Regions from separate parts of the Neorhizobium puerariae genome, predicted to be linked through region 2. Evidence: predicted binding sites of a transcription regulator. Region 2 holds the regulator's gene; the other holds the start of a gene.
What was found. Region 2 encodes PhoB, which activates phosphate uptake and scavenging genes when phosphate is short. Its sites were predicted from a motif close to TGTCATNNANCTGTCAT; they were not measured.
Positions count from the first base shown of each region.

Region 1: a site for PhoB is predicted at 2,363-2,379, ahead of ACFFP0_RS02235 (glycerophosphodiester phosphodiesterase). Genes of this name have one in related genera too.

Region 1 is NZ_JBHMAA010000004.1:20,513-25,229, reverse strand. It holds gene ACFFP0_RS02255 (hypothetical protein) at 1-107, opposite strand, end outside; gene ACFFP0_RS02250 (NAD(P)/FAD-dependent oxidoreductase) at 179-1,489, shown strand; gene ACFFP0_RS02245 (hypothetical protein) at 1,486-1,770, shown strand; gene ACFFP0_RS02240 (DUF983 domain-containing protein) at 1,802-2,218, opposite strand; gene ACFFP0_RS02235 (glycerophosphodiester phosphodiesterase) at 2,557-3,411, shown strand; gene ACFFP0_RS02230 (hypothetical protein) at 3,417-3,716, opposite strand; gene ACFFP0_RS02225 (amidase) at 3,880-4,717, shown strand, end outside.
Region 2 is NZ_JBHMAA010000015.1:197,821-202,537, reverse strand. It holds gene ACFFP0_RS14250 (GcrA family cell cycle regulator) at 1-377, shown strand, start outside; gene ACFFP0_RS14245 (PACE efflux transporter) at 580-1,017, shown strand; gene ACFFP0_RS14240 (NAD(P)H-dependent oxidoreductase) at 1,030-1,683, opposite strand; gene phoB (phosphate regulon transcriptional regulator PhoB) at 1,904-2,587, opposite strand; gene phoU (phosphate signaling complex protein PhoU) at 2,613-3,326, opposite strand; gene pstB (phosphate ABC transporter ATP-binding protein PstB) at 3,371-4,186, opposite strand; gene pstA (phosphate ABC transporter permease PstA) at 4,199-4,717, opposite strand, start outside.

The DNA.
Region 1 (4,717 bases), on a different contig from region 2:
ATCGCATTCTCCTTTCGATCTTGTGGATTGAACGGCGCGAAACGGGAAATGTTCCGGTAAAATACCCCCGGAACAAACCGGTTCCACATGTGTTGAACGAGCGTCATGCGGAGTTTCGATCTCCGTCGAAGGGTGGGGTGAAATGACCGGAGAACCGTCGCGAAACGAAAAGGGGAGCATGCCCCAGGCGAGCATGCCCCAGGCAGGGACGCCGCGCGTGGTCATCGTCGGTGCGGGCTTTGCAGGCCTCGCCGCCGCCCGCGCACTCGGCAATGCCGCGATCGACGTGACGGTTATCGACCGGCGCAACCACAATCTCTTCCAGCCGCTCCTCTATCAGGTCGCGACCGCCGCCCTTTCCCCGGCGGATATTTCCGAGCCGATACGGCGCACGCTCGGGCGCTATCGCAACATCGAGGTCATGCTGGCCGAAGTCACCGGCGTCGACGCCGCGGCAAGGACGGTAAGGCTCAACGGCGGCTCCTCCCTGCCCTACGACCGGCTGGTGATCGCCACCGGCTCGGAATACAACTATTTCGGTCATGACGACTGGCGGACCTGGGCGCCCGGCCTCAAGACCATCCATGAGGCGCGGCTCATCCGCCAGCGCCTGCTCCTGGCCTTCGAGAAGGCCGAGCTCTCCCGGGACCCGGACGAAAAGAAGGCATTGCTGACCAGCGTCATCATCGGCGGCGGCCCCACCGGCGTGGAAATGGCCGGCGCCATCGCCGAACTCGGCCGTTTCATGATCACCCGTGATTTCCGCAAGCTCGAACACGACCAGATGCGGGTGGTCCTCGTCGAGGCAGGCCCCAAGATCCTCGCCGCCTTTCCCGACAACCTCGTGCAATACGCCCTCCGGGAGCTTGAGAAGACGGGCGTGGAGGTGCTGACCAACCTGCCCGTGGTGTCCGTGACCAAGGACGAGGTCGTGGCTGGCTCCACGCGCATCCGCACCGGCTGCGTCATCTGGGGCGCCGGCGTGAAAGCCTCACCGGCCGGCAAGTGGCTCGGCATCGAAGGCAAGGCCGGCGGACGCATTCCGGTCGAGCCGGATCTGTCGATCACCGGTTTCCCGGACATCTTTGCGATCGGCGACACCGCCCTCGGCCTTGCGGAAGACGGCAAGCCGCTGCCGGCGCTTGCCCAGGTCGCCAAGCAGCAGGGCGAATACCTCGGCAAGGCGCTGAAGGAGAAACTGCTGGATGGCAAGGCCGCCGGGCCTTTCCGCTTCCACGATCGCGGCAATACGGCGGTGATCGGCCGGAACGCGGCGATCTTCGACTTCGGCAGATGGACGCTGAAGGGCCACGTCGCCTGGCTGCTGTGGGCGATCGTGCACGTCTACCTGCTCGTCAATTTCGAAAAGCGCCTGCTCGTCAGCATCCAGTGGATCTGGCGCTATCTGACCCGGCAGCGCGGAGCCCGGCTGATCGACGAGAATGCCGCCGCCTTCGTGCCGTCCTCCACGCAAAGGACCGAGACATGAACACAGCCAACCCGCAGCTCGAAGGTCTCTATCTCGCTCTTGCCGCCATCAACAGGCTTCTGGTCGAGAAGGGCCTCTTGTCTAATGTCGAAATCCAGGATGTCCTGCAGACCGCAGAACGTGCGGTGCTGGCCGACGAAAAACAGCTGACCATCTCCAGCTCCCACCAGAAGGCCGTCGCCTTTCCGATCCGCCTCCTCCTCCTGGCAAACGAGGCGCATGAACACGGCGAGACATTCTGTTTCGACGACCTCGCGCGTGAGATAGGCCGGCGAACGTGACCGGCGCGGGGAGCGCGGCCGCTTTCCTGCGTCAGCCGCCTTGCCTGTCGCCCGTCTGGGGATTGCCCGGACCTCTGTCGATCTTGCCCTGCTCGGCCTTGTAGAAATACTGGCTGTTGACGAGCCACCCCTTGAGCGGCCGCAGCGGCAGGACGCAGGTCAGGATCAGCACCGGCAGCGAAATCAGCAAATGCACCCAGAACGGCGGCTGGAACATGACCTCGATCCAGACGGCCAGCGCCACGCTCGGCACGCAGGCGAAACAGATGACGAAGAAGGCCGGACCGTCCGCGGGATCGGCAAAGGAATAGTCGAGGCCGCAGACCTCGCATTTCGGCCTCAGCGTCAGGAAGCCGTTGAAAAGGTGTCCCTGGCCGCAGCGCGGGCAACGGCCGCGAATGCCGGTACTGTAGGGCGAAAGCGGAGCCCAGTTGGCGTCATGTGCCATGACATCTGCCTTTCGTGACAGGATACAATCGGTGGTTCGGCCATACCGTCCAACAGGCTCCCGCAGCAAGACATTCCCTTGACACGCGTCAATTCGCCTCGCCGGGAAGCGGCTTGTGAAAACCGCCCGCGATGGAGCCCCGGCATGAAACTTCTGTGACTGATCTACAGCATCGGCCCGAAAATCGGAATCGATTTTCGGAAAGCACGATGCTTGAATTCAAGAGGGTAGAGCGTCCTTTGTGCGTCCGAAAGGGCGCACGGCGCTTTATGACGGAGGATGCGAAATGCATAGTCTGCCGGCAATCGAATCGTCCCGCAGCTTTTTGACGGAAGCCCATGACATCTGGATTTTCAGGCCTCGGCATCGCCCATCGCGGCCATTTCACCCGGCTCAAATGGCACCGCCTGCGCCGCAGCTTCAACGACCCCCTGTTTTCCGCCGGAGTGATGGCCGAGGGTTTCCGGCTCGGCGCTTCGACCGAACTCGACCTCAGGGTGCGCGCCGATGGCGGCTTCGTCGTGCTGCATGACGAAACGCTCGAAGGCGAAACGAACGGCCACGGCTTCATCGCCGAAACGTCGGCGGACGATATCCGCGGCCTCCGGCTGAAGAGCGGCGGCCATCCCCCGATCCTCAGCGAGGACCTGGCGACGATGCTGGAGACCGCCCATCCGGACGCGCTCCTGCAGTTCGACATGAAGGACACGCTCGCCGTGATCGGCGAACGCGGCTTGGATCACCTCGCCGACCGTTTTGCCGGGGCCGGCGCCTCGGTCATCGTCAGCGGCCACGACCTCAACCTCATCGTCGCGGTCGCGAAACGGCTGCCCGGCCTGAAGCGCGGCATCGACCCGACCGACAAGCTCGGCGAGATCCACGGGGCGGCGGGCTGGGGAGCGGTCGAGAAGGAACTGCTGGCCGACCTGCGCGGCCCCACCGAACCGGACACGATCTATCTTTACTGGCCGATGCTGCTCGATGCCGCCAGGGCCGGGTTCGACATGATCGGCCTCTGCCATGATGCCGGCAAGCTGGTCGACGCCTGGACATTCAACCTCAGGAACCCGGATGCGGGCTTCGACGAGGCCGAAGCCCGCGATTTCGCCGCCCTGATGGCGCTGAAACCGGACCAGATCACCACCGACGAAGCGCCCGCCACCGAACGCGCCTGGTCGAAGATCGCCGGCTGAACCGCTCAATCGTCCCAGAACGGCCCGCGATGGACACGCCGGCTGACCAGCTTCAGGCTGCGGTCGGGCTGGATGATATAGGTCTCCTCGACCCGCTGGCCGAGCTGGTTGCGGAACTCATGCGGCACGATGCTGCCGACAGGCGCCTTGGTGAGGCGGGTCCGCGGCTGGCCCCCGTAGGTGATGCTGCCCGGAATGGGCCGGATTCCCGGCCCCATGTCCAGATAGGCCGTGGTGCCGGAATTGTCGCTGGTACAGCCCGCGAGCAGCATGACGAGCCCGGCGATGGCGATGGTGATTCTCATGGAGTGGTCCTTCCCGGTTTTCCCGCGCGGTGACGGATTTGGCTCAACTCGATGGGCGGACGGAGGTTCCCTTCTTCCGCCCGGCGCATGAATCTTCTACCCATCGCCAAAATATCCGCTACACATTTCAGCCGCCAATGACCGAATGGAGAGGACGAGAACCGTGACGAAATCCTACGGAGCCATGTCGATTGCCGAGCTTTCCGCGCTGATCCAGACGGGAGCGGTCGATCCGCTGGAGGTGACGGAAACGGTGCTCGCCGGTATCGAGGCCCATCCCGACAAGGCGATCTTCGTCTCGCTTCTGAAGGACCGGGCGCTGTCCGAGGCGCGGGCCTCCTCGAAGCGCCTCAGGGAAGGCCGCTCGCTCGGCCTGCTCGACGGCATTCCGATCGCCTGGAAGGACCTCTTCGATATCGAGGGCCTGCCGACCACCGCCGGTTCCAAGGTGTTGAAGACCGCCGCACCGGCCGCAAAGGACGCGGCGATCGTCAATCTGCTGAAGCAGGCGGGCATGGTCGCGGTCGGCCGCACCAACATGAGCGAATTCGCCTTCTCCGGCATCGGCATCAACCCGCATTACGGCACGCCCCGCAACGCGAAGGGCAAGGACGCGCCGCGCATTCCGGGAGGCTCCTCTTCCGGTTCGGGCGTCGCCGTGGCCGCCGGCCTCGTACCGGTCGCCATGGGCACGGATACCGGCGGCTCGATCCGCATTCCCTCGGCGCTGAACGGCATCGTCGGCTACAAGGCGACGCGCGGCCGTTACCGGATGGACGGCGTCTACCCGCTCGCCACCAGCCTCGATTCGCTCGGCCCCCTCTGCCGCACGGTGCAGGATGCGGTCTGGATCGATGCCGCCATGCGCGGGCTTTCCGTGCCGCAGACCGCCCGCAAGCCGACCGCCCCGCTCGATATCGTCATCCCGACCGACATCGTCTTCGACGGCGCCGAGCCGGGTGTGGTGGCCGCCTTCGAAACGGCGATCGGACGCCTGGAAA
Region 2 (4,717 bases):
GCACGGTGGCCACCAACCGGTCGGCGGCCAAGCGCACCACATCCGCGCCCCGGGCTCCGAACTACGCGTCCCGGGTTGCCACCCGGACCGTCGCTCGCGCCGTTGGCGCGACCGTGATGAAGGAAGAGGTCGAAATCGAGCATTTCGAGGAGATGGAATACGTACCCGCCGCCAACGTGGTGGTGCCGATTTCCCGTCGCCTGGCGCTGACCGAACTCACCGAACGCACCTGCAAGTGGCCCGTGGGCGATCCGCTCAAGGACGATTTCCATTTCTGCGGCTGCGAATCTCCGGATTCCTCCCCCTATTGCAGCTACCATGCCCGGCTTGCCTACCAGCCGGTGCACGACCGCCGCAGGACGACCGTACGGGTCTGATCCGGGCTGCCGACAGAACAGGATCGAAAGCGGGCTCCGGCCCGCTTTTTTGTTGGACATGGCTGCCATGCCGGTTTGACCTTGCCTGTCCGCGCCCGAATAGCTATCTCCATATCCGCGAGGACGACCTCCCCCAATCCGGGCAGAAACTCCGGGACGACCCGGAACAGACGAAGAGCTCGCCGGCTCTTGGGGAGTCATCATGCGTACGACACGCGACCGTATCCGCCACGCCATCAGCTTCGAACTGATCGGCCTTGCCATCGTCACACCGCTCGGCTCTTTCGCCTTCGGCATGCCTGCCGCCGATATCGGCGTGGTCGGCCTGGGGTCAGCCACGCTCGCGACCGGCTGGAACTATGTCTACAATCTCGGCTTCGACCACGTCATGCAGCGGATGACAGGCAACACCCGGAAAAGCCCTGCCGTCCGCGTGGCGCACGCGGTTCTGTTCGAACTGGGCCTGCTGATCATTCTCCTGCCGCTGATCGCCTGGTATCTCGGCATCGGCATCCTGCACGCCCTTGCGATGGACCTGTCCTTCGCGCTTTTCTATGTGGTCTACGCCTTCGTCTTCAACTGGGCCTACGACCGGCTTTTCCCGCTGCCGGAATGGCAACAGGAAGCGCAGGCGCACTGACTACCGAATAGATCAGGACTGGCGTTCCCGGATCGCTTCCGCAAAGCGCTCGCGGCCTGGAAGGATGTTCCGCCTGGAGTCCCGCTTCAGGCCGCCGGCCGAGGCTGCAGCCCGCCCGATCTCCCGCATCCAGTGGTCGAGCTTGCGCGCCGCGCCGCCGCGGCGTGTGGCGCCGAGCTTGAAGAAGCGAAGCGGACGAATGCCGCAAAAGCCCAGGACCTGGTATTTCAGGCGCCGCGTGACGGGATCGCCATAGACCCAGCGCAGATACCAGGGCGGGGTGTCCATGGTGATGATGACATCGGCGGAGCGCCCGGTGAGCAGGCGATCCCACAGAAGATCCTCGCGATGATATCTGAACGTGAAGCCCGGCAACAGAAGCCTGTCCAGCAGCCCCTTCACGGCCGCCGGTTCGGCTCCCCACCAGAGCGGGAAACCGAACACCAGATGATCGCAGGCGTCGAGCGCTTCCGCCACCCTTTCGAGATCGGGCTCCCAGGGCTGATCGCCGGCATAACCGCGGTGGAGGACCGGGTCGAACGACAGATCGCGCACGGCAAGACGCGTCACCGAGACAGCGCCTGCCAGCGTTTTTTCGTAGTGGTCCAGAAGAGCCCCGAGAAGCCGCCCCTCATCGGGATGGCCGTCGATGATCAGTACGTTCATGGCTACGCTCCGAGGTTGCCCTGAAAGCAGCCTACGGCATCGGCCCGAAAATCGGAATCGATTTTCGGAAAGCACGATGCGTCGATTCAATAGGGTAGAGCGTCCTTGGTGCGTCCTTTCGGACGCATGGCGCTCTAGGGCCGGGAGCCATTCAAACGCCAGAAGAAATACTCCGCGCCAGACGCGCCACCTGGGCGCGGCCGGCCGCCGACGAAGTCAGTCAGGCTTCCATCGAATATCCCGCGCCGCGAACGGTGCGGATGACATCCTGCATGTTGGAGAAGTTGAGCGCCTTGCGCAGGCGCCCGACATGCACGTCGACAGTGCGTTCGTCGACATAGATATCGTGTCCCCAGACGCCGTCGAGAAGCTGCGAACGCGAGAAGACACGGCCGGGCGAGGCCATCAGGAACTCCAGGAGACGGAATTCCGTCGGGCCGAGGCGGACCTCGCGGCTCTTGCGATGGACGCGATGCGTCTCACGATCGAGCTCGATATCGCCGCAACGCAGGACGCTGGACAATACTTCCGGCCGGGCTCGACGCAGCATCGCCTTGACGCGGGCCATCAGTTCCGGCGTCGAGAAAGGCTTCACGACATAGTCGTCGGCACCCGTGGCAAGGCCGCGAACACGTTCGCTCTCCTCGCCCCGGGCCGTCAGCATGATGATCGGCAGGCGTTCCGTTTCCGGGCGCATGCGCAACCGCCGGCAGAGCTCGATGCCGGAAACGCCGGGCAGCATCCAGTCGAGGATCAACAGGTCCGGCGTGCGCTCCTGAAGCCGGATCTCGGCCTCATCCCCCCGCAGGATTGTCTCCACATCGTAACCTTCGGCTTCGAGATTGTAGCGAAGAAGCACGCTCAGTGCTTCCTCATCCTCCACGACCGCGATTTTTGGCAGCATTCTGGCCTGCTCCGTCAGCATTCCGTCATTCGGTGATCGCGCCGAGCGTATTCGACGTATCGTCCTTCGGACGCTCGCCTTCCGGCTGGGCGCCCGTCGTCATGTAGTAGATCGTCTCGGCGATGTTGGTGGCATGGTCGCCGATACGCTCGATGTTCTTGGCGCAGAACAGGAGGTGCGTGCAGGTGGTGATGTTGCGCGGGTCTTCCATCATGTAGGTGAGGAGTTCGCGGAACAGCGACGTATACATCGCGTCGATTTCCTCGTCGCGGATGCGGATCGCCTCGGCCTTCTCGGCCGAACGGCTGGCATAGACGTCCAGCACTTCCTTGAGCTGCACGAGCGCCAGGTCGGAGAGGTGCTCGATACCGCGGGCGAGCTTGCGCGGAACGCCGGTGCCCTGAACCGCGATGACGCGCTTGGCGGTGTTCTTGCCAAGATCGCCGACGCGCTCCAGGTCGGATGCGATGCGCAGCGTGCCGACGATCTCGCGAAGGTCGGACGCCACCGGCTGGCGGCGGGCGATCGTGACGATCGCCTTGTCCTGGATCTCGCGCTCCGCATGATCCAGGATCACGTCGTCGGAGATGACCTTCTGGGCGAGAGCGGAGTCGGAATTGACCAGCGCCCGCACGGCGTCCGAGCACATCTGCTCCGCAAGGCCGCCCATTTCGGAAATGCGGCGGATCAGGTATTTCAGTTCTTCGTCATAGGCCGACAGAATATGAGTCGATGCCATTTTCTAATCCTCGAAAAGTGAAACCAGGCAGCGCGGACGGCCGATCAGCCGAAGCGGCCCATGATGTAATCCTGGGTGCGCTGGTCATCCGGATTGGTGAACATCTTGTCCGTGTCGTTCTCCTCGACCAGCTGGCCGAGATGGAACATGGCGGTACGCTGCGAAACGCGCGCGGCCTGCTGCATCGAGTGCGTCACGATGACGATCGTGTAGTTGGCGCGCAGCTCGTGAATGAGCTCCTCGACCTTGGCGGTCGCGATCGGGTCGAGCGCCGAGCAGGGTTCGTCCATGAGGATGACCTCCGGCGAAACGGCAACGGCGCGGGCGATGCAGAGACGCTGCTGCTGGCCGCCGGAAAGCCCGGTGCCGGATTCATTCAGGCGATCCTTGACTTCCGTCCAGAGGCCGGCGCGCTGAAGGCTGGCCTCCACGATCTGGTCCATGTCCGACTTGTTCCTGGCGAGGCCGTGGATGCGCGGACCGTAGGCTATATTCTCGTAGATCGACTTCGGGAACGGGTTCGGCTTCTGGAAAACCATGCCGACGCGGGCGCGCAGTTCCACGACGTCGATCTGCGGATCGTAGATATCGTCGGTGTCGAGCGTGATCCGGCCGGTGACGCGGCAGTTGTCGATCGTGTCGTTCATGCGGTTGAGCGTGCGCAGGAAGGTCGACTTGCCGCATCCCGAGGGGCCGATGAGCGCCGTCACGGTGTTTTCGCGAACGTTGAGGTTCACGTCGAAAAGCGCGCGCTTTTCGCCGTAGTAAACCGAAACGTCCTTACCGATCATCTTGTAGGAAACGTCATTCATCTTCTGGTCCAGCGCCTTTTCAACTGCTGCTTCTGACATCATGTTCATCGTCTTACTCCTTTACCAGCGCCGTTCGAAGCGGCGCCGCAAGAGAATTGCGCCAACGTTCATTATGATGAGGAACAGGAGCAGGATGATGATCGCTCCCGAGGTACGCTCGACGAACGCGCGCTCGGCCTCGTTCGCCCACATGTAGATCTGTACCGGCAGCGCCGTCGACGGATCGAGCGGCGTGGTCGGGTAATTCGCCACGAAGGCCACCATGCCGATCAGCAGCAGCGGTGCGGTTTCGCCGAGCGCATGGGCGAGGCCGATGATGGTGCCGGTCAGGATGCCCGGCATGGCAAGCGGCAGGACGTGATGGAAGATCGTCTGCATCTTCGAGGCGCCGAGGCCCAGCGCCGCCGAACGGATCGACGGCGGCACGGCCTTGAGCGCCGCGCGGGTCGCGATGATGATCGTCGGCAGCGTCATGAGGGTCAGCACCATGCCGCCAACGAAGGAGGCCGAACGCGGCAGGCCCATGAAGTTGACGAAGACCGCGAGACCCAGAAGACCGTAGACGATCGAGGGAACGGC